Spirulina major PCC 6313: one gene and its partners. The main gene of each other region encodes a partner of the protein of the gene in region 3 in a complex. Links are inferred from orthologs where the notes say so. Each region holds a gene or a part of one and is shown on either strand. Other genes may lie near its edges.

Region 1 (7,041 bases), 150 kb from region 3 along the record:
ACACCTTAGCAACAGAAGGCTCTATTCTCAACGGTAACGTAATCGAAGGAGGCGCGTTCTGAGGGACGAATCTACTCCATAGCTTCCAAGAATTCAACATCAACACCGCTCAACGCATCGACTTCGCCAACCCCAACCGCATCACAGACATCTTCAGCCGAGTCACCGGCCCAAACCCCTCCCTATTGCCCAATGTATTTAGGGGCAGCGCGGGAGACAATTCAGTGAAACATCGCAGGCTAGATGTTGTGGTGATCATTTACATCAAATTAACGCTAGCTTCCACGCTAACACTGATTTAAATATTTCTGATAACACCCCCCTGATACAAACAATAAAGGGTCTTCACGGTTTAAGGTCATAAAAAAAGCTAATGTTACGAGTTTTCAAGACTTTCAGGAGCCAGATCACCCCAATAATGTAGCAAATCATGCAGTTTTAACCACAAACCGAGAAGAGCCTAAAAGCCTTTATTTTTGCGAAAATAAAGGCTTTTAAACGGTTCAGGTGACATGAGCTTGTCAAACGCTTGATTAGCTGTTGTAACGGGCTTCGAGCCAAGTGCGTAAATCAGATTCTGAATCACCGCAGAAGCGTTTTTGAGTGCGGGGATCGTAGGCGTTGAATTGTTTAACTCCGTTGGCATTTTGACGCACCCAAATACGAGGCTCGTTGGCTTGGGTAAGGTGGTGAATCGTCCAATTGAGGGTGGTTTTAAGGTGTTGCGTGAATTTGGTGGCAAGGTAAAGAGCGATGGAGGATTTACCATAGATCTTTTCAAGTTTTTGTTGTTGGGTGGAGAGGCTGAAGTTGGTCATGGTATGAACCCCCTGTTGTGTAGTATTTTGGGTGAACAATTTCACTGTAACGACTCCCACTTTGAGGGACAACGGATAGAATAGATGTTAATTATCGAAATTATCGATGGTTCCTGTGGACATCCCCCTCAATACTGAAGAAAATGAATGGATTGTCGGTGGGACTTGGTTGACTGACAAAGGTTGATAGCCCTCACCCCCAACCCCTCTCCTAGAGGGCGAGGGGAGCCGATCCCTTTTTCCAGTTCCCTCTCCCCTAGGAAGAGGGCTAGGGTGAGGGCTTGCTGGGATCTGGCTAATTTTGTCAGTCAACCAGCGGTGGGACTCGCTTGTGAGGTTAGACCCTGCGCACGATTTCGATTCCCTCTCTGTCATCTGGGTTTGCTATGCATCCGTTTAATCCCTACAAGATCAAGATTTCGCAGTTGGTGGCGTTTGTGGCGATCGCAGACCATGGCACGTTTAGCGCGGCGGCGTTGGCTTTGGATTTATCCCAATCGACGGTGAGCCATGCGATCGCTGCCCTCGAAGCAGAATTGGGCGTGCAGTTGATCAAGCGCAGTCGCCAAGGGGCACAGCTTACCGTCGTGGGCGATCGCGTCATGAAAGAAGCCCATGCCATCTTGAGACACCTCGACAATATTTCCCAAGAAGCCAACCAAGCGCGGGGTCTACGGGGGGGACAGGTTCACATCGCCGCCTATCGCAGCATGGCCACTCACCTTTTGCCCAGCGCAATTTCGCGACTCCACGACCTCTATCCGACGATTAAAGTCAAAATCACCGAATTCGACGAGTTCTACAACATTGAAAAAGCCCTCCTCAACGGTCAAGCCGACCTCAGCGTTGCAGAATTACCCGAAGGCGATGAGTTTGAAACCTGGGAAATTCTCTGTGATGACTACCTGGCGTTGATGCCGCCGAGCTTCACCGGCCCCACACAACTCACCTGGGCTGATTTGGCCGCCTATCCGCTGATTGTGTCGTCGGTGAATACCTGTTCCCATCGCATCCATAACTGTTTGAAAACCGTTGAAACCTCCCTCAACATTGCCTATGAACTGCGGGAAGATTCGACGATTATCGGGATGGTGCTGCGTAACTTAGGGGCGGCGATTTTGCCCCGGATGGCAGCGGAACCAATTCCCAAGGGGATTAAGGTGTGTAAATTGCCCTGTGTGCTGACTCGGACGATCGGGATTGCGATGCTCAAGGATGCGCTCCATCCTCCGGCAGTCTATGCGTTTCTCGATGCGCTGCGCCAGGCGGGGATGTTTACGTGAGGGGGAAGGCGCGATCGCATCACCTGGCCGTGATGGCCCACACACCCATCGCTCGCAACTGCAAAATACCGCCCGTAGTTTAGCCCAGAGGTTGGGGCGCGATCGCGAGTAATGGCTCGATGCAAAAACCGTAACGAGCACACCCGAACCCAAAAATCGTCGGGGCACAACTCCACCGCCTGGAGGGTTCGACCCTAGGGGGCTAAGCCGTAACTAACGATGCCAAGGGGTCGGGAATGGCTGCGCTGGGTGCTTCAAATTCCCCAGTGAGGACAAATTCTAGGCGTAATTTGAGCCAGGTGATAAATTGTTTGTTTGTGGAAACGATCGCAACAGCGGGTTTGGGACATTGGGCATTGGCGGCAACGAGTTCAGGGGCTTCGAGGAAAGCCGGCTGCTTGACAAGCCAAAAGTCAATCTCTTTCTGTTGTTCCCCGTAGTGGCGGGTGCGTTCTTTGAGCACTTCTTCGAGGGGTTCTTCTTCGAGTAAAAATTTCTGACTGGCAGCCACGTAATAATAAGTCGTCATAATTAGTTACAAATTCTCCGTATTCCATTGTTGTGGGTCGTGACAGGGTTTAGGGGCGATCGTTCACAATTCTCCACGCATGGCTTTTTTCATGTCCTGCACGGCTCGCTCCATCCCAATCAGGGAGGCGCGGCTGATGATGGTGTGGCCGATGTTGAGTTCTTCCATGTGGGGAATGGAAGCCACGGGATAGACATTGCGATAGGTCAGGCCGTGACCGGCATTGATGCGGAGGCCAAGGCTGCGGGCGAGTTCTGCGCCTTGGGTGAGGATGGCCAATTCGCGATCGCTCTCCTCCTCACCCAAGGCGTTGGCATAGGTTCCGGTGTGAAGTTCGATAAACTGGGCTTGGGTTTTGGCGGCGGCGGCGATTTGATCTTGGTCGGCATCAATGAACCAACTGACGGGAATGCCCGCCGATTGGAGGCGATCGCACACCTGACAGTAGCGATCGAGGTCACCGAGTAAATTCAGCCCGCCCTCAGTGGTCACCTCTTCGCGCTTCTCCGGCACTAGGGTCGCGTAGTCCGGCTTCACCTCTAGAGCAATCTGCACCATTTCATCCGTCGCCGCCATTTCCAAATTCAAATGGGTTTGCACCGTTTCCCGCAAGAGGCGAATATCACGATCCTGGATATGGCGACGATCTTCGCGCAGATGGGCCGTAATACCATCCGCTCCGGCGAGTTCTGCTAAAAAGGCAGCGGCAACCGGCTCCGGCTCAATGGTGCGGCGAGCTTGGCGAATCGTGGCAATGTGGTCAATATTAACGCCGAGAGTTAACACAAGACAGAATTTCTAACACAATAAGTCTTGTATATTACACCGAAAAACCACGGGATTGTGAAACCACACAGACCGGCTTGTCTGACCATTGCGCACAGTGTACCGTCCGAACCGTACAACGAGCGAGCGCACCCGCTGACCTCAAAAGGCTAAGGGGTGCGATTAAGACCAGAAAATAAATTAAGCGGTTCTCACTTGTTCAGCGGATAACAGCGATCGCTCCCGATGAGGGTGATCGTTAAGCGCCGAGGTCGTGGAATTGACCGATGGCCCGGAATTTTTGATAGCGGGCTTCGCGGCGTTCAGCCGGGGTGAGACTGAGTAAGACTTCGAGGTTCTTCAGGAGGCTGGCTTTCAACCCCTGAGCCGCGCCGATGGGGTCAGAATGCGCACCACTCGACGGTTCGGGGAGGATTTCATCGAGAATGCCCAGGTTTTTGAGATCCCAGGCGGTGATTTTTAATGCTGCTGCGGCTTGGGGGGCTTTGGCGGCATCTTTCCAGAGAATGGCGGCGCAGGCTTCGGGGGTGGCGACGGTGTAAACGGCATGCTCGAACATGAGGATGCGATCGCCCACGCCAATCCCCAACGCGCCCCCCGATCCGCCTTCGCCGATCACAGTACAGAGAATCGGCACATCAAAACTAAACATTTCCCGCAGGTTATAGGCGATCGCTTCCCCCTGGCCGCGTTTTTCCGCCTCAACCCCCGCCCAAGCCCCCGGCGTATCAATAAAGGTCAAAATCGGCATCCCAAACCGATTCGCATGCTCCATCAACCGCAAGGCCTTCCGGTAGCCCCCCGGTGATGCCATGCCAAAATTACGCAGGACATTATCTTTGGTATCCCGGCCCTTTTGATGGCCGAGCATCACCACCGGCATCCCGCCCAAACGAGCCACCCCACCCACCAACGCCGGGTCATCATTGCCACTGCGATCGCCATGGAGTTCAAGCCACTCATCACACATCGCCTGAATATAGTCCAACGTCGAAGGACGACGCGGATGCCGCGCCAACTGAAGCCGCTGAGCCGGAGTCAAACTACTAAAAATTTCTTGGCGCAACTGGTCTGCTTTCGCCTCCAACTCCCGGATTTGCTCAGACACATCGACGTTATTTTCACGGGCAAGTTCACGAATCTGCTCAATCCGCGACTCTAACTCGCAGAGCGGCTTCTCAAACGTAAGCAGAAACGGACGGTTTTTAGTGGCACTCATAGGGACAGGTTAAGGGTAAAACAAACCAGTGGGGGGCTAAACAGTCAGCAGCGGCTGGAAACCATGCTTCACCGATGCCGCTCCAATTTGCTCCATTTTTTCCACCGTAATCTGATTCCGGCCCCAAGAAAAATTCGTGTGCCATTGTTCAAACTCCAGCAGCATCGCCTCGGCAAAACAGGCAAAAAATTGCCGTCCGGGCACATCCATCTCAACAATTTCCATGATTTTCCAATCAATATCCAAACTATGCTCCACAATTCCGCCCTTAAGCACAGAAACGCCCTCTTGAGCCAGCTTGGTATCAAGATTTTTCGGATAGCCCCCGTCAATCAAAAGACAAGGGTTTTTCAACGGAATCGCGCTGATATCCACACCCTGGGGCATACTCGCCACCCAAACCACAATATCCGCTAGGGGTAACGCCTCTTCTAGGCCGAGAATCTTGCCGCGCCCCAATTCCGTTTGCAGGTTGTTGAGTCGCTCTTGATTGCGGGCAATCAGCAGGAGATCTTGGACATCCGTTTTGCGATCGAGCCAGCGACAAACCGCGCTGCCAATGTCCCCCGTAGCACCGCACACCGCCACAGTTGCCTCGGAGAGCTTGATCCCCAGTGTGGCGGCATATTGTTCCACTTGGCGACAGATGATGTAGGCAGTGTGGGTGTTGCCGGTGGTGAAGCGACTAAAGTCGAGTTCGACGTTGCGCACCTGTTTATTGGCGCTCAAATTAAAATTTTCAAAAATAATCGAGGAAAATCCACCGAGGGCAGTGATGTCGAGGTGTTCTTTTTGAGCACAGGCCATCGCGTTGAGGATTTTCCGAATCGCGGTCTTGATCCGTCGTTGCGACAGCATTTCCGGCAGGAAAAAGGATTCAACGTATTTGCCTTCAATTTTTTGTCCGGTCGCACTGGTGACGGTAATGTGATCGACAACTTGAGGCGGAGCAGCACACCAAAGGTCTAGCCCTTGTTCACTCTCTTCGAGATAACCGAGTTCGTGGGCTTTGGCGTGGGCGTGTTCAAGATTGGTAAGGTGACCGATAAGACCAAACATGGGCAGGTTGTTTGAATGGGCCCGTGAGATTCAGCGAGCGATGAATTTACTTGGCATACTCCCCTGCCTCAAGGCGAGAGGATTCTAAGCTCAAACAGCGATCGCAGGCATAGCCTGTCTAACATCGCCTCACTTAACGGACAATGCCCTGCCCGTACGTAAAGAAAAAGTAAAGACTTTTAACGATAGTACCAAAAACGGGGACTGAGGATAGGGAACGGTTGGAATTTTCGCAGGATTCAGTCAGAGAAGATAAAGGCAGTGACTAGTCTTAGCGGCTAGTCACTGCCTTTATGCTGAACTTGAATGGGGGTTAGGCGGCGGTGAGTCCGTAGGAGGACATTCTCATGATTTCACGGGTGTTAAAACCAATGTTGCCGAGGGCATCACCGTAGCTCACCATAAAGTCTTCGACGAGGGCCGCTTTTTCCATCCCTAAAGTGGCGGCATCTTCCTCGACTGCGTTGAGCATTTGCCAAACGATGGGGAGGTTTTCTTTGTTGGCAGCTTCGAGGGCGGTTTTGGATGCCTCGAAATGCTCGTTGAGCCAGACTTCGCCGAAGTTGAGGTGTTTGTACTCATCTTTGACGACACCTTCGGTGATTTTGCGGGCGAATTCGTCAGCGACGGGGATGTAGATGTTGTAGGCGGCGATCGCAAAGGCTTCGATGATCAAGGATTGGATCACGAAGCAGGCGACAACATTGCCTTCCGCATGGGCGGTTTTGAAGTTGCCATGGAGGCGAGCAAAGTACTCTTTGGCAAACTCCATGTCCGGGGTCACGGTGAGATTGCGGCCACAGGATTGGAACCCTTTCATGTGGCGTTTTTCCATTTTCGCCAAGGTGGTCAACTCGTCTTTGTGATCGGGGAGTAGTTCACCCATCGCAATATAGTTGTTGTAGGCTTCTTGTTCGCCCTCAATCACGATCGCATTAATGCGGCTATATGCGTCTTTGTACGTTTCACTCGTAAAGTCTAGTTCAGGGCGGACTGCAAGTTCCTGCATCAGTGGGTTGTCTCCTAATTGATTTTACGTTCATCCCAATCCTAACGCTTGGCTAGACTGGGAACAATTGCGGCCTAAAGACTAAGGTTAAAGCAAACATCGCTCTAACGATTAGAGTTTTCTTCTAATAGGTATATGGTAACGATTTTACTTTAACAATCATATTGTTGCTTAACTGCAAATAACTTATCTAAAACAGGACTTCGACAGAAAATACTTATCATTTTAAGGGAAATCGATAGATGGTATGGCATCACACAGATTTTCGTCCGGGTTGATAGTAGGGGGGAAATACGTTAGATGTCTTGCTCAATTGCCATTTCAGACGAAAGGGATGG
Region 2 (6,908 bases), 530 kb from region 3 along the record:
CGGGACAGACGGCGATCGCTTGCTGCCAGACGGCTTCTTTCAGGTGAGCTTGGGCGGCCACGATGCCCTGTTCATCGGGAAACTCCACCGTCGCGCCCACCCAATAGTCACCGCCGCCAAGGGGAACGAGATGCACATCATGGCCGGAGATCACCGGCTCCACGGGATGGAGGGGGTGAGGGCAGCGGACGCGAAAGGCTTGGCCGAGGACGGGACGGAGATCAAGGGTTTGCTGAAGTTGAGCGGTGAGGGGGGTGGAACCAAGACCGGCGGCGAGAATGAGGCGATCGCAGGCCAGCCAATCCGTGCCGATCTGAACATGGGTGCAGCGGTGCGCGTCCCCCTCGGCCTCGGTACGCAGGGCGGTGACGGCCTGGCCAAAGCGACAGTCTGCGCCGGCTTGGCTGGCGGCTTGGATTAGGGCTGCGGTTAACGGGCGGGGTTGAATTTGGCCATCCTGGGGGGAATGCACCGCTCCGATGAGGCGATCGCAATCCACAAACGGACAATGGGCCGCTAATTGGGCCCGATCCCACAGGTCAAGCGGCCAGCCCTGCTGCGATCGCACCTGCTGCAACCGTTGCCACCGTTCATCCCGTTCATCGTCACGGAATCGCAGCATCACTAAACCATGGGGATTGGTGGGAATCGGGCAGCCTGTCACCTGTTCGAGTTCCGGAATTAGCGTGGCGTAGCGGCGTAGACTCTGCTCGCGCAACCGCCAGCCGCGCCCGGTGGTTTTTTGGCTGATCACCCCCATCAACACCCCCAACGCCGCACCGGTAGAACCGGCAGCGGCGTTGGCTTGTTCAACAAGGACGACGGCTTGCTTTTGGCGGTTGAGTTCGTAGGCAATCATTGCCCCGACGACTCCACCACCCACAATCACAATCGGGTTCATGCCTCGCTGTCGGGTTCGCGGGGAATATAGTCTAGGTACACCTCAAAATCCTTTTCCAGGGCGGCTAAGGCTTCGGTGGCAAAGTTGGGCACACCCTCCGAGGCGGCCGCGTCTAGGCGCTCAATGTCGTTAAATAGGGACTCGGCGAGGTCGGTGGCAACGGCTTGGTCTTTTTCGAGCAGGAGGCTGCGATCGAGGTAGCCCAAGGTGGCCCGCAACCCGCCCAAGGGGCCGTGGAGGAAGGAATTAACATTATTCCAATCGTTCTTAGCCACATAGCCTTCGAGTTCGGGGAGGCGATCGCGCACGGCTTCGATGGGAGCGAGGGCCCGGTCAATGGCCGCAATTTTTTCAGGGGTATAGGTGGGGGGAGCTTGCACCATCGCACCGCCACAACCCGTGAGAAAGGTGGTTAAACCCACGAGGAGTAGAGCGAGTAAGGATCGAATCGGTTTCATACAAAAATTTTCGGGTAACAGTCTCATCGTCTGAGAAAACTATACGGGAAAATCGGAATCCCCACACCCAGAATCCGATTTTGGCCAGAAAACGCCATCCTCTCTAGGCGGTGATGGGCGGCGATCGCGCAGCCAATAGGTTTCCATCGGGCCTTTGCCTTTGATCGGGAGGATGCCGCGCCGCTGACAGATGAAGTGAGGTGCGATCGCCGCCTGGGTCGCTGCGGTAATTTGGATGCGTCTTGGCTTGCCCTGGGACTCCATCCGCGCCGCCACATTGACCGCATCCCCCCAAAGGTCATAGATGAATTTTTTGATCCCAATCACCCCCGCCACCACCGAGCCGGTATGAATACCAATGCGGAGTTCCATCGGAGAACCATCGGGCCAGTGAAACTGCTGGACCGCCTGTTGCATATCGAGGGCCATGGCGGCGATCGCGATCGCATGATCTGCACGGGGTAATGGCAATCCCGCCGCCGCCATATACGCATCCCCAATCGTTTTGATCTTCTCCACACCGTGGGTTTCCGCTAATTGATCGAACACGGAAAAAATCTGATTCAGGGTGCTAATTAACTCCAAGGCTTCAAATTGACTGACATAGGACGAGAAACTAACCAAATCTGCAAACAGGATCGTGACGCTCGGAAATTGTTGGGCGAGACTCCCCTCAAAGCGTTTCAATTGGTCAGCAATGGGGCGGGGCAACACATTGAGCAAGAGACGTTCGGATTTATTTTTTTCGACGAGGAGGGCTTTTTCGGCTTGAATGCGTTGGGTGACATTGGCTTGAATGCCGACAAAGTGGGTCAGTTTGTCCTCTTCGTCAAACACCGGGGAGATGGTGAGTTCATTCCAAAACAGCGTGCCATCCTTGCGAAAGTTGCGCAGGATGACGGTGCAGTGGCGGCGTTCTTGAATGGCGGTGCGGAGTTCGTGGCGGGCGGTTTGATTTTTTTCGGAACCTTGGAGAAAGCGACAGTTGAGGCCGAGCACTTCGGTGGCAGAATAGCCCGTCATCGTTTCAAAGGCAGGATTAACGTAGATCAGCGGCATATCAGGGAGCCGAGCATCGGCGATCACAATCCCGACTCGACTCGCGGCGATCGCTTGATCCCGCAAATATAACGCCGCCTGGACACCACTTTGATAGATCCCCCGCTGATGCCATTGGATTTCGGTCACATCTTGAGCGATCGCCACACTCACCCCGTCCCGATAGGGCGACACCCGCCACGATAACCACCGATAACTACCGTTACGATGGCGAAAGCGGTTTTTATAGTCCACAGGGGTTGTGCGTTGGGACTGGTGACAGCGTTGCTCAGCGGCGAGGGTGCTTTCGAGGTCATCCGGGTGAATCCAGTCCAGCCAAGGCTGTTGGCGGAGTTCCACCGGTGTCCATCCCAGTAGATCTTGCCACAGGTGATTCAATTCCCCAAAATAGCCATCCTCGTGGCGCACACACATTAAATCTACCGACAACTCAAAAAACGACTGTAGCGAAGTTGCCGCATTGCATGGTGTACGAACGTCTCCAGAAAAACCCATAATGCCCTGTGAGTGACCTTTGGTTTCGTGGACTTGTTGACTGCACCCCCTACTCCCATTATTCAGGTTTTCGCGTCACTCTGGGAACATTCAGGACGACCACCGCTGCGGATGGCGCACAGCGATCGCGCTTCCTAGTCTTCTAACACCTGCACATCCACTTCCACCGCATCCACATCAATCGTGCCCGGTGGCGTGATCCGCACAAACCGCCCATCCTTAATCTGGAGGGCTTCACTACAGTTCGGGCAATTAAACGCCACCTGATTCAACGCGGCAAAGGCGTGGCCACACATCGGGCATTGATCTTCCACCACATTCCGCTTCACCCACCAGCGCAGCCCATACACCGCCACCACCGGCAGCAGGGCCAACAAAAACACCGCCAGGAAAATCCCATTCACAATCCACCCCAACCCCACCGCGCTGAGACCCATCACCCCAAGCAAAATCAGCAAACTACAGCCAATGCCGGATAAATTCCATTGGGCAATTTGATTCACACTGACCTCCTAATCCGGAATTCGTAACCTTGTTTCATCCTAGTGATTGATCGTGATCTATTGCATGTGCTGGGCGATGAAATTGGTGTAGACCTCGCCACTCAAGAAGGCGGGCGTGGTTAAGATCCGCTCGTGAAAACTAATCGTGGTGGGAATGCCGGTAATGGCACATTCCCGTAAGGCTCGGCGCATCCGCGTAATCGCCGTGGCGCGATCGGGGCCCCAGACGATTAATTTACCAATCAGGGAATCGTAGTAGGGGGGAATTTCGTAATCGGTATAGACATGGGAATCCATGCGCACACCGGGGCCGCCAGGAGGCAGGTAGGCGGTGATTCGGCCGGGATGGGGGCGGAAATTATGGGCGGGATCTTCGGCGTTGATCCGACATTCGATCGCGTGGCCCTTGAGTTGCACATCGGCTTGGGAAAAGGTGAGGCGATCGCCCTGAGCAATCCGAATCTGTTCGGTAATCAAGTCCAACCCGGTCACCATTTCCGTAACGGGATGTTCCACCTGAATCCGGGTGTTCATTTCCATAAAATAAAATTCCCCCGTTTTATCGAGGAGAAATTCCACCGTTCCCGCCCCCACATATTGAATCGACTGGGCCGCCCGTACTGCTGCTGTGCCCATTTTTTTGCGTAATTTCTGGGTCAAAACGGGGCTGGGGGCTTCTTCGAGGAGTTTTTGGTGACGGCGTTGAATGGAGCAATCCCGTTCGCCGAGGTGGACAACGTTGCCGTAACTGTCGGCAAGGATTTGAAATTCAATATGGCGGGGGGCTTCGAGGAATTTTTCCAAATATACCCCAGCGTTACCAAAGGCGGCTTCAGCTTCTCCCTGGGCGGCCCGAAACATTTTGATCAATTCACTTTCATCGTTGACGAGGCGCATGCCCCGCCCACCGCCGCCCGCCGTGGCTTTGAGAATGACGGGATAGCCGATCTTGCCAGCGATCGCGATCGCCTGTTGTTCATCGCTGAGCAGGCCATCGCTACCCGGTAGGGTGGGAACACCAGCCCGCTGCATTGTGTATTTAGCCGTGGACTTGTCCCCCATGGACATCATGGCCGCCGGGGTGGGGCCAATGAAGGCAATATGATGATCGGCGCAAATTTCAGCGAAACGGGCATTTTCAGCCAGGAACCCATAGCCCGGATGAATGGCGGTGGCGTTGCGGGTCAGGGCGGCGGCGATGATGTTGGGAATGTTGAGATAGCTTTTGCTGCTGGGGGGTTGGCCAATACAGACGCTTTCGTCCGCGAGTTGGACATGGAGGGCGTGTTCATCAATGGTGGAATGGACAGCCACGGTGGCGATCCCCAGTTCTTGACAACTGCGGAGAATACGAAGGGCAATTTCACCCCGATTGGCAATAAGGACTTTAGAAAACTGCATTCGGTTACACAGCAATGGCTCTCGGTCGTGCAATCCACTATACAGTTTTTAGGCTCGTCTGCCCTAGTCTTCGGGGTCGCGGTGCCGCTGGGCCAGATCCGAAGGGGGGCGATCGCTACTCCAGGCCCACCAGGCTTGCTCACATTCACAGTGATAAAACTCTTGCCACTTGCGCCGATAGTCTTCATTCACCACCGGAGCGCGACGATTGAGCCAGACCCGTTGGGCTTGGTGAGGGGATGCACCACAGCGGGGACAATGAAAATTTAAGGCGTGGAGGGCCGGTTCTGTCCAGGCGGGAGGGAGAGGCTCGAACGCTTCCATGCAGACTTTATAAATTAAACGCCCCTTCAGCTTATCAGGTTTCCTGGGGAGCGGTGCGATCGCATCATGTCAGCCCGGTGCAGGGTTCAGAGCCAATTCTCTAGCGGGATCAACGGGAAGAATTTTCCGGTTGTGGCCAGTTGGCGAAGGAAGAGGGGCTGGGAATGCAACAGATTCCTACGTCGCATACTCAGATTTCGCAAATCGTACTATGATCCCCTTGAGTCATGCGGCGGAGAGAATCCGGTTGATCGTCCACCTCCCCATGACAATTGCCCATTTCCTAGCAGGATAGACAACTGTGAACCTTGCACTGAACCTTCTCTCGGCCCTTGGGATTGCGATCTTTTGTGTGATCGCGTGGTTGGGGTCGGAAAACCGCCGCGTTGTGCAGTGGAATGTGATTATTTTTGGGATTGGTCTTCAGCTTTTGGTGGGAATTTTAGTCTTCGGCGGGGGCAGCACCCTGATCGCAGGCATCAATAACATCATTAACCCGATTTTAGATGCGTCGGAAGCGGGGGCGAAGTTCCTTTTTGGCGGCCCTAGTTCTTTACTTGCGACCGATCCGAATCCCACCGCAGGGCCAGGGGCCGCAGCGCGGTGGATTGCGCGGGCGGTGGGGAATGGCTATGTGCCTGTACCGGGCGATCGCCTCGGCCCGGATCAGCTTAATCCTGGGTTTACCTATGTGTTGGCGTTCCGTGCTTTGCCGCAGATTATTTTCTTCGCGGCGTTGGTGGGGCTGCTCTACCGAATGAATGTGATTCAACCGATTGTGAAAGTGTTTGCGATCGTCTTCCAGCGCACAATGAAGATTAGCGGCGCGGAATCCTTATCTGGGGCGGCGAATATTTTTGTGGGGATTGAATCTGCGATCGCCGTCAAACCCTTTTTACCCAAAATGACCCGCAGTGAACTCTGCGCCATCCTCACCAGTTGTTTTGGGTCGATCGCCTCCTCCGTACTCGGACTTTACGCTGGGTTTCTACGGGGCAGCTTTCCCGACATTGCCGGGCATCTGGTCTCCGCCTCGATTCTGACGATCCCCGCCTGTTTTGTGATTTCTAAATTGCTCGTCCCCGAAACCGGCGAGCCGGAAACCATGGGACATATTCCCGACGATGAAGTGGACGAAAACGAGAAGAGACCCAGCTATATGGATAGCTTGATCGTCGGTGCTCTCGATGGGGTGAAGATGGCCATGGGGATTGCGGCGGTGTTGATCGCCATTTTGGGGGTGATTGCCCTCTTCAATGCGCCCTTCAATCAATTGGCGATCTGGTTAGGGGCATCGGGAGACGACTCCCTCATCGGTCAATTTTTTGCCCAACCGCTACGCAATTTAATGGGGATGCTGTTCTTGCCTTTGACTTTTTTGACGGGGGTGGCGTTGGATTGGCAAAACCTCTGGACGGCTTCGCTGTTAATTGGTCAACGCCTCTTTGAAACCAGTATTCCGCCCTATTTAGCGTTGAATGGTCTCTCCGTGTCGGGTGTAATCAGCGATCGCACCCTCTTGATTGTGAGCTACGTCCTCTGCGGGTTTGCCCACCTCGCCTCCTACGGCATCTTTGTCGGTGGCCTGTCCTCCCTCGTCCCGGAGCGGCGATCGGAAATTTCCGAACTGGGGTTTAAAGCCCTCTGGGGAGCCACCCTCGCCACGTTGATGACGGGAGCCGTGGCTGGTCTCTTCTTCGGACTGCTCGGCGATCCCACCAACATCATCGGTGGCTAACGCTCCATCCTCCCTCCTGTTTTCGCCCC
Region 3 (7,995 bases):
CGGCACAGCCCCCAGCGTCGAGCCGCGACCTGTTTTTACCGCGCCCCCGCCACCACAGCCCGGTTATCGCGATCATCCCCTTAATGGGGTTCCATCCGATCCCCTGCCTCGCCCCGAACCAACCCCCGAACCAACCCCAGACCCCAACGACTTCGACAGCGTTACCGCCCATTCCCTCCTCGAACAGTCGATCAACAGCCTGGAAAGTATCCTGGCCCAGGTGACGGAACCGGCCCCCTATGTGCCGCCGCCGTCGCCGCCCCAAGTCACCCCCGTTGAAGCTACTGACCACCCACCAGCCCCCAACTTCAGCCAGGTACAGTTGGGAATCACTCTGCTGCAAGATACCTTTGTGCGTCGTCAAGAAGAGCCGATTTTGATTTCGGGTCATGTGAACTTCCTCCCACCCCAACACCCCAGCATTTTGGATCAGGGGTTTGATGGGGTGTTGCGCTATGAACTCCGCGATCCCCAAACCTTTGACCTGTTGTTGAATGTGGAGCAGCCCCTGAGTGATGCGACGATTCCGTTGGTGTTTAACTATTTATTAGATGTGCCGACGGGGTATGAGACGCGGTTAATTTTGGGGGAAGTGGTGCTAGAGGTGTATGCCTATCAAGCAGAGCAGACGATTCCCTATAAACTGACGAGCCAGAGTTTTTCGATCACGGCGAGTTTGGCGGAATTGTTGGATACGGTGAAACAAGTGCCGTTACCGCAACCGGAACCCCCGCCGGAAGTCCATTTACCGCCGATGCAAGTTCCGCCCCTTGATGATTTTTGGAACAGTGGCCCTAGTGTGAAGGCGCGTCCCCTGTCGGTGATGCCGCCTCGGTTGAATCAACCCCAAGGCCCCCGCCGGAAAGTGCTCGATCTGCCTAATTTCAGCAGTCCGCCGCCGCGTCGCGATCGCGATCCCCTGGCATTGCCGCCGCCGCCGGAAGCGGCTGCTTCGGAAGTTTCCCCGTTGCCCGCTTTTCCCGATCTAGAGGCGATCGCACCTCCTCCCCCGACGGAACCCGCGCCGGTTCAACCTCCCGATTCCCCAGCCCCCCCGCCACCTCTCGCCTATCCCACCGAAGAGGATTGGGCGATCGCGACACAACAACGCCATCACATCCCCTCTGAACCGATTCCCGTCGTTTCTCTGGGGTCTGAGGCTCCACGCCATGACCCTCCGCCGCCGCTGGATTCGCGGCTGGCGACTGTCTTACAAAACCACACGGCACGAGGAAAACAGGCAGACTCCGGGCCAGCATCGGAACCCTTCGACGCGGCCGCCGAACCAGATTCCCATGATCCCGCTGCGGCCACGGACAAACCAGTGGAAGAAGCCGCGTCCCCATCTCAATTTGAGCAGCATTTTTGGCGACGGTTGAGCGATTTGACCACGGAAAGCGATCGCACCGATGCAATGCCCACCGGGCCCGACCGCACCAAGCACGCCAGTCAGGATGATGATCGTGATTCTGTTGAGGCTGATCACCCCGATCATGAGGATTCCCATCGGTTTGATTATGGCGAGCATCGCATTACCGGCCTGGATTCTGTGGAAGAGGCATTGAGTGCGATCGCCCAAGCCGAACAGCGTCAAATGACCACCGATGCGAACCGTTGGGAGCGAGGCGATTGGCCCATTCAAGAATTTGTGGTCGATGATGAAGACGACGACCCCGACACCATTAGCACCCTCGCCCAACGCCCCAGCCCCCTCGCCCCCAAATACGACACCTCCGGACTCCCCTACCCCCCGGAACTCAACACCGTTGCGCCTGCGAGCCGCCCCACGCTCCCCACTCCCGATCCGGACATCCGCGATCGCCCCATCCCACCGCCGGAACCCGCCGCCGTCCCCGCCCCGATCCTCGAAGTGCAAGCGGGAGAACTCACCGCTGGAGAAATGATTTTGATGACGGTGAAATTACCGCCCCAAACCCTGGGCACGGTCTATGTCAAACTCTGGGTTCAGGATCGGGAAACGCGCCAACTCCTCGACGGGCCACGGGCGTTCATTGAGTTTGAAGCCGATGGGACAGGCAGCCTCGCCACCATGACCCAATTAATTGTGCCTCTGGGGGCGCAGTCGGTGCGCTTCGAGGCGGTGACGATCAATGTGGCGACGCAGCAAGAAAGCCGTAAGACGAGTTGCGATCGCACCGTCATCCCCCCCAACCTTCCCACCTTCACCACCGCCGAAGAGTGGCTTTAAGGCAGCAGGAAACGCGGGCCACAAAAAAGCCCTCGCGCCTGGGGGAGAGGGTTGGGTGAGGGATTAAAACTTTGGTATGGTACGGCTTAAATTGCGATCGCACCCCGCCTATGGATAGTCTGATTCAGGTCATTAGTAGTTTATTTGTCTTCATCGTTGGCGCGGCGATTGGGAGTTTTCTCAACGTGGTGATCTATCGCCTCCCGGCAGGAGAATCGATTCTCGCGCCGCCCTCCCACTGTCCCCGCTGTCAGGAGCGGCTGGCCTGGCATGACAATGTGCCGGTGTTCGCCTGGTTTTGGTTGCGGGGCCGGTGTCGGTACTGTCGAGGCGCGATCGCACTGCGGTATCCCCTCGTTGAAGCGATCGCGGGCGGCCTGTTCCTCGCGGTCTTTTGGCAATTTGGCCCCACGGTGAGCGCGATCGGCTATTGTCTCCTGCTCAGTTGGCTCCTCGCCCTCGCCCTGATCGACTGCGACACCCTTACCCTCCCCAACCCCCTCACCCAATCGGGTCTCGTCGCGGGGCTGGGCTTCATGGTCATTCAAGGCTGGTTTGAAACGGGGGCATTTCAAGGCAGTGCCGATCGGCTGGTGACGGGCATCTTTGGGGCTGTGTTTGCCCTGTGGGGGTTGGAAGCGATCGCCCTGATTGGCTCCCTCATCTATGGACGTACCGCGATGGGGGCGGGGGATGCGAAATTATTAGCCCTGATCGGGGCGTGGTTGGGCTGGCAGGGGGCAGCCCTGGCGGCCTTTGTGGGCTGTGCCTTGGGGGCGTTTTTGGGCGGCGGTGCGATCGCCCTGCGGCTCTTGGATCGTCGTCAACCGATCCCCTTTGGCCCCTTTCTGGCCCTAGGGGCCACCCTAACCCTTTTTTGGGGTGACATAATAGTATCCACTTATCAACGCTTTCTGTTGGGGGCGGGATGAAATTTGAGACCTGATGAAACGAGACTTGCCGCGTCTTGATATTATGAATTTTGTGTCATGGATAACAATTAAGATCGCAGGCGCACGCTGGGAAGCCGAACTCATGCAGCAAATTTTAGCCAGTCATGACATTCCAAGTCGTGTCGTCAATGTGGGGGCGAGCGGATGTTTTTTGACCGGCGAAACGGCTGTACAAGTCCTCAGCCCGGATCGATGGACAGCATTACTATTGCTGAGTCCCAAGGAAGAAGAACTGGAAACCGATGATGAATTTGGCTAACCACGCCCCCTGTTCTTCACCATTGCAACTCATTGAAGCGGAGTCGTTAAAATCCCAACATGTCTTTATTTGACTGGTTTGCCAATCGCGAAAAAAACCAACCCGTTGCCCCCCAAGGCCACCAAGAGCGCGAAATCGCCGATGGCCTTTGGACGAAATGCCCAAAATGCAGCGTTTTAACCTATACCAAAGACCTGCAAGCCAATTTACAGGTTTGCGTGGACTGTCACCATCACATGCGCGTCGGCAGCACCGAGCGGATTCACCAATTGATCGACGGGAAAACCTGGACCCCGCTCCATGAAGACATTTGCCCGATGGACCCGCTGGAGTTTCGCGATCGCAAAGCCTACAAAGACCGCCTGCGGGAATACCAAGCCAAAACCCACCTCAACGATGCCGTGCAAATTGGCACCGGCCTCCTCGATGGTTTACCCGTCGTCCTCGGCGTGATGGACTTTAGCTTCATGGGCGGCAGTATGGGATCAGTGGTGGGGGAAAAACTGACCCGCCTGATTGAGTACGGCACGCAAGAAGGGTTAACGGTGATTATCGTCTGTGCCTCCGGTGGGGCGCGGATGCAAGAAGGGATGCTCAGTTTGATGCAGATGGCGAAAATTTCCGGCGCTCTCGAACGCCATCGCCAAGCCAAGCTTCTTTATATCCCGATTCTCACCAATCCCACCATGGGCGGCGTGACGGCGAGTTTTGCGATGTTGGGGGATGTGATTCTAGCTGAACCGAAGGCGGTGATCGGCTTTGCGGGGCGGCGGGTGATTGAACAGACGATCCGCGAAAAACTGCCCGATGATTTCCAAACGGCGGAATATCTGCTCAACTGTGGGTTTGTGGATGCGATCGTGCCCCGGACTCAACTGAAGCGCACCCTCGCCCAGTTGATCAGCCTGCATCAACCCTTTTTCCCCGTCAACACGTCCCCCGCAAACCATCACACCACCCCCTCCACCCACATCATCGAAGCCCACACCCCCGCTTAAATCCAGTGGCTGCGTTGTTGTCTCTCCGGCCGTGGATTGCTGACCCGGCCGGTCATGCCCTTATTTTTTTCCGTAAAACCCTTGAAAACCCCGTTTCACTATCGCCAACTCGCCCCCTATATTCAGGCTCAACGCCTGACGATCGCCTCTGCTCTCCTGGCGACGCTCGTGTTTACCGCCTGTTGGCCCGCCTTGATTAAAATCGCGGAAGCCTTAGCCGAATCGGTGGGGACGGGAAACGTGCAGGGCAGTGCAAGGATTGCGGGCATTGCGGCGGCGATTTTCTTCGTGCGGGCGATCGCGCAATACGGCCAAGACACCCTCATGGCCAAAGCCGCCCTCCAACTCACCCTCAACCTCCGAAAAGCCGTCTATGCCCATGTACAACGGTTGAGCTTAAGTTATTTTGAACAGACAAAAACGGGGGATTTATCCTATCGGCTCACGGAAGATGTGGATCGAATCGGCGAAATTGTGAATAAGATTTTTCAGCAGTTTGTGCCCTGTATTTTGCAACTGATAGTTGTTTTGGGAATGATGGTGTATCTCAACTGGCAACTCACCGCGAGCGCGTTAGTGATTGGACCCTTGATGGCGCTGTTGGTGGGCTTTTTTGGGGAACAACTCTTGCAATATTCTCGCCGTAGCCAAAACCGGATTTCTGACCTTTCCTCCCTGTTGATTGAATATTTCAGCGGGATTCGCCTCGTTCAAGCCTTTGCCGCTGAAGACTACACCTTAAACCAATTTACCCACTACGCCGAAGACAACCGCCGCACTCGCTACATGACCGAAAAAATCAAAGCCTTTCAGATTGTTTTTGTGGGCTTTCTCTATGCCATGAGTGTGGTGTTTATTTTCTTTTTAGGAACGTGGCAAATTGCCCAGGGGAATTTAACGGGCAGTGAGTTTGTGGGCTATCTGGCCGCCGTGGGGATGCTGATTGATCCGATTAGTATCACCACCTCGAATTACAACGAATTCAAACAAGCTCAAGCGTCAGTGGATCGAGTCTTTGAACTGCTGAATTTAACGCCAGGGGTGGAGGAAAAACAGGATGCGATCGCTCTCCCCAGAGTGTCTGGTAAAGTCGAATACGACGATATTTCCTTCGCCTATGTCCCCGGTGAACCGGTGTTAAATAACCTCAGTTTTCTGGTGCATCCCGGTGAAATGATCGCCCTTGTGGGTCATTCGGGAGCCGGTAAAACCACTTTAGTTAATCTATTACCCCGCTTCTACCAAGCCGCCACCGGACGGATTCTGATTGACGGTATTAACGTCGCAGATGTGACCCTCAAAAGTCTGCGGCAGCAGATCGGGATTGTACCCCAGGAAACGATTTTATTTTCTGGAACCATTGCCGAAAATATCGCCTTTGGGCAACAGGATTTTCACCTTGACCAAGTGGAAGCCGCCGCCAAAATTGCCAACGCCCATCAATTCATCACGGAATTCAGCCAAGGCTACACCACCTATGTGGGCGAGCGGGGCGTGAATCTCTCCGGGGGTCAGCGGCAACGGATTGCGATCGCCCGCGCCATGTACCTCAACCCCCACATCCTCATTTTGGACGAAGCTACCTCCGCCCTCGATTCCGAATCCGAAGCCCTTGTGCAGGAGGCATTAGAACGGATTATGCGCGATCGCACCGTCTTCGTCATCGCCCACCGCCTCGCCACCGTCCGCCGCGCCGATCGCCTCTTCGTCATGGAACAGGGGCAAATCGTCGAAGCCGGAACCCACGCCGAACTCCTCGACCAGAACGGTCGCTATGCCCGCTTCTATGCCCAACAATTCACCCCGGATCAATAACACCGGAAGCCGCCTACCCGATGACCATGGTTCAGCATTTATTCTGAATCTGCCTGGAGTGGTAGCCTTAATTTTTGAATTTTCGTTACGATTCGGAGTGAGTCGATCTGTAAAATCCGCCAGGAATGCCCGATGTCTAACGCCAATTCCAGCCAAATCAGTCCAATCCCGCCGCAACGGCCCAACTCGAAAGTACGGGTGATGGCATTGGTGGGCGCGACGGTCCTCCTGACGGGGGTGGGGGTGGGATGGCGCTGGTGGAGTGGACAGCAACAACAGCAGACGGCCATCGGACAGCCCCAAAGCCAAGCTCTGCCGGTGAAGTTGATCACCCTGGGGCCGACAATGGTGGCCAATTCGACGGATTTTGTCGGGTCGCTGGCAGCGGAACAGGTGGTGGAGGTGCGACCGGAGGCGACGGGACGGGTGCAGCGAATTTTTGTGGCGGCGGGCGATCGCGTCGCGGCCGGAGCGCGGTTGGTGGAACTCAAACCCGATCAGGCTGAGGCGAATCTGGCCAGTTTGCTCGCCACCGTTAACTCAGAACGGGCGGTGGAAAATAATGTGCAGTCTGAGATCGCGGCCCTCAATGCCGATCGCATCGCCCTCAAAGCCGATGTGGATTTGAAAATGGAAGATTACAAACGGATCGAGTTTTTGGTAAAAGAAGGGGTGCTGAGTGAGCAGCGATTAGACCAGGCGAAGCGCGATCGCGATGTGGCGATCGCCACCCTAGCCGCGATCGATGAACGGATCACCGCTGCCCGCGCCACCCTCACCCAAGCCCAAGCCAACCGCCAATCCGCCCAGGCCAACGCCAACCGCGCCCAAGCCCAACTGGAAGAAACCGTTGTCACTGCGCCCTTTGCGGGGGTAGTGGGGGATCTTGCCGTGGAACTGGGGGATGTGGTCACCGACAGCAACACCCTCACCACCCTGACCCAAAATAACGTCCTCAATCTCAGCATTTCGATCCCCACCGAACGCGCCCCTGAATTGCAACTGGGGCAACTGGTGGAACTGGTGACCGAACAGGGCAACATCCTCAACACCGGCGAAATTAGCTTCATCGATCCCAACGTTAACCCCGCCCAACAAACCCTCCTCGCCAAAGCCCGCTTCATCAATCCCGGCGAATTATTGCGGAATGGGCAGTTTGTGCGGGCGCGGCTGGTGTGGCGCACGGAGCCGGGTTTGCTCGTGCCGACCGTGGCGATTACGCGGTTAGCCGGGAAGCCCTTCGTGTTTGTTGCTGAAGTGCCGACCGAGGAGGATGAAGTGCCTCCCGATACGGAGTTCATTGCTCGCCAGCGTCCTGTTGAACTGGGGCAGATTCAAGGAGATGCCTACAATATTCTGTCGGGGGTGCAACCGGGCGATCGCATCGTCGTTTCCGGGATTCTCAACCTCACTGACGGCGCACCGATCATGCCCCTCCCCGATGATGCGCCCGATGCGCCCGATGCGTCCTTTACCGCTCCATAGCTTATGTTTGTCAACACCTTTATTAAGCGTCCGGTGGTGGCGATCGTTTTTGCGATCGTGATTAGTCTGATTGGCGGGGTGATTCTCCCCACCTTACCCATCGCCCAATACCCCGAAATCGCGCCGCCCCAAGTCCAAGTCACCGCCAACTACACCGGGGCCAGCGCCGAAATCGTTGAAAACACCGTCACCAACGTGCTCGAACAGGAAATCAACGGTGTCGAAGGCGTGCGCTACATCTCCAGCAGCAGCAGCAACAACGGCACCAGCCAAATT

What was found. Proteins that work in one complex are often made in the same cells at the same time.
Region 1: the proteins of accD (region 3) and accA are in contact, whole or in part, in a solved structure (PDB 8UXZ), measured with the Escherichia coli proteins. The link is inferred for Spirulina major PCC 6313 from one-to-one orthologs.
Region 2: the proteins of accD (region 3) and accC are in contact, whole or in part, in a solved structure (PDB 8UXZ), measured with the Escherichia coli proteins. The link is inferred for Spirulina major PCC 6313 from one-to-one orthologs.

Annotation. Positions count from the first base shown.
Region 1 is NZ_KV878783.1:1,637,002-1,644,042, forward strand. The notes cover bases 2,646-5,598. They hold accA (acetyl-CoA carboxylase carboxyl transferase subunit alpha), read right to left. Parts: upstream 4,636-5,598; coding sequence 3,655-4,635; downstream 2,646-3,654. Other genes in these bases: SPI6313_RS07060 (pyridoxine 5'-phosphate synthase), read right to left, coding at 2,694-3,416; SPI6313_RS07070 (long-chain acyl-[acyl-carrier-protein] reductase), read right to left, coding at 4,672-5,598. Also shown: SPI6313_RS23925 (hypothetical protein), read left to right, coding at 1-62; SPI6313_RS07045 (hypothetical protein), read right to left, coding at 534-818; SPI6313_RS07050 (LysR family transcriptional regulator), read left to right, coding at 1,205-2,101; SPI6313_RS07055 (MgPME-cyclase complex family protein), read right to left, coding at 2,304-2,630; more of SPI6313_RS07070, read right to left, coding at 5,599-5,694; SPI6313_RS07075 (aldehyde oxygenase (deformylating)), read right to left, coding at 6,008-6,703. UniProt on the Escherichia coli protein: Component of the acetyl coenzyme A carboxylase (ACC) complex. First, biotin carboxylase catalyzes the carboxylation of biotin on its carrier protein (BCCP) and then the CO(2) group is transferred by the carboxyltransferase to acetyl-CoA to form malonyl-CoA.
Region 2 is NZ_KV878783.1:2,321,452-2,328,359, reverse strand. What follows is about bases 2,646-5,465. They hold accC (acetyl-CoA carboxylase biotin carboxylase subunit), read right to left. Parts: upstream 4,818-5,465; coding sequence 3,474-4,817; downstream 2,646-3,473. Other genes in these bases: SPI6313_RS10115 (NupC/NupG family nucleoside CNT transporter), read left to right, coding at 5,443-5,465; SPI6313_RS10120 (hypothetical protein), read right to left, coding at 4,881-5,141; SPI6313_RS10130 (PDDEXK family nuclease), read right to left, coding at 3,048-3,416; SPI6313_RS10135 (adenylate/guanylate cyclase domain-containing protein), read right to left, coding at 2,646-2,913. In the rest of the region: SPI6313_RS10145 (NAD(P)/FAD-dependent oxidoreductase), read right to left, coding at 1-901; photosystem II protein PsbQ, read right to left, coding at 898-1,359; more of SPI6313_RS10135, read right to left, coding at 1,399-2,645; more of SPI6313_RS10115, read left to right, coding at 5,466-6,879. UniProt on the Escherichia coli protein: This protein is a component of the acetyl coenzyme A carboxylase complex; first, biotin carboxylase catalyzes the carboxylation of the carrier protein and then the transcarboxylase transfers the carboxyl group to form malonyl-CoA.
Region 3 is NZ_KV878783.1:1,790,505-1,798,499, reverse strand. The notes cover bases 2,518-5,449. They hold accD (acetyl-CoA carboxylase, carboxyltransferase subunit beta), read left to right. Parts: upstream 2,518-3,480; coding sequence 3,481-4,419; downstream 4,420-5,449. Other genes in these bases: SPI6313_RS07700 (ABC transporter ATP-binding protein), read left to right, coding at 4,501-5,449; SPI6313_RS07710 (hypothetical protein), read left to right, coding at 3,155-3,421; SPI6313_RS07715 (prepilin peptidase), read left to right, coding at 2,518-3,141. Also shown: SPI6313_RS07720 (hypothetical protein), read left to right, coding at 1-2,209; more of SPI6313_RS07715, read left to right, coding at 2,320-2,517; more of SPI6313_RS07700, read left to right, coding at 5,450-6,234; SPI6313_RS07695 (efflux RND transporter periplasmic adaptor subunit), read left to right, coding at 6,367-7,719; SPI6313_RS07690 (efflux RND transporter permease subunit), read left to right, coding at 7,723-7,995.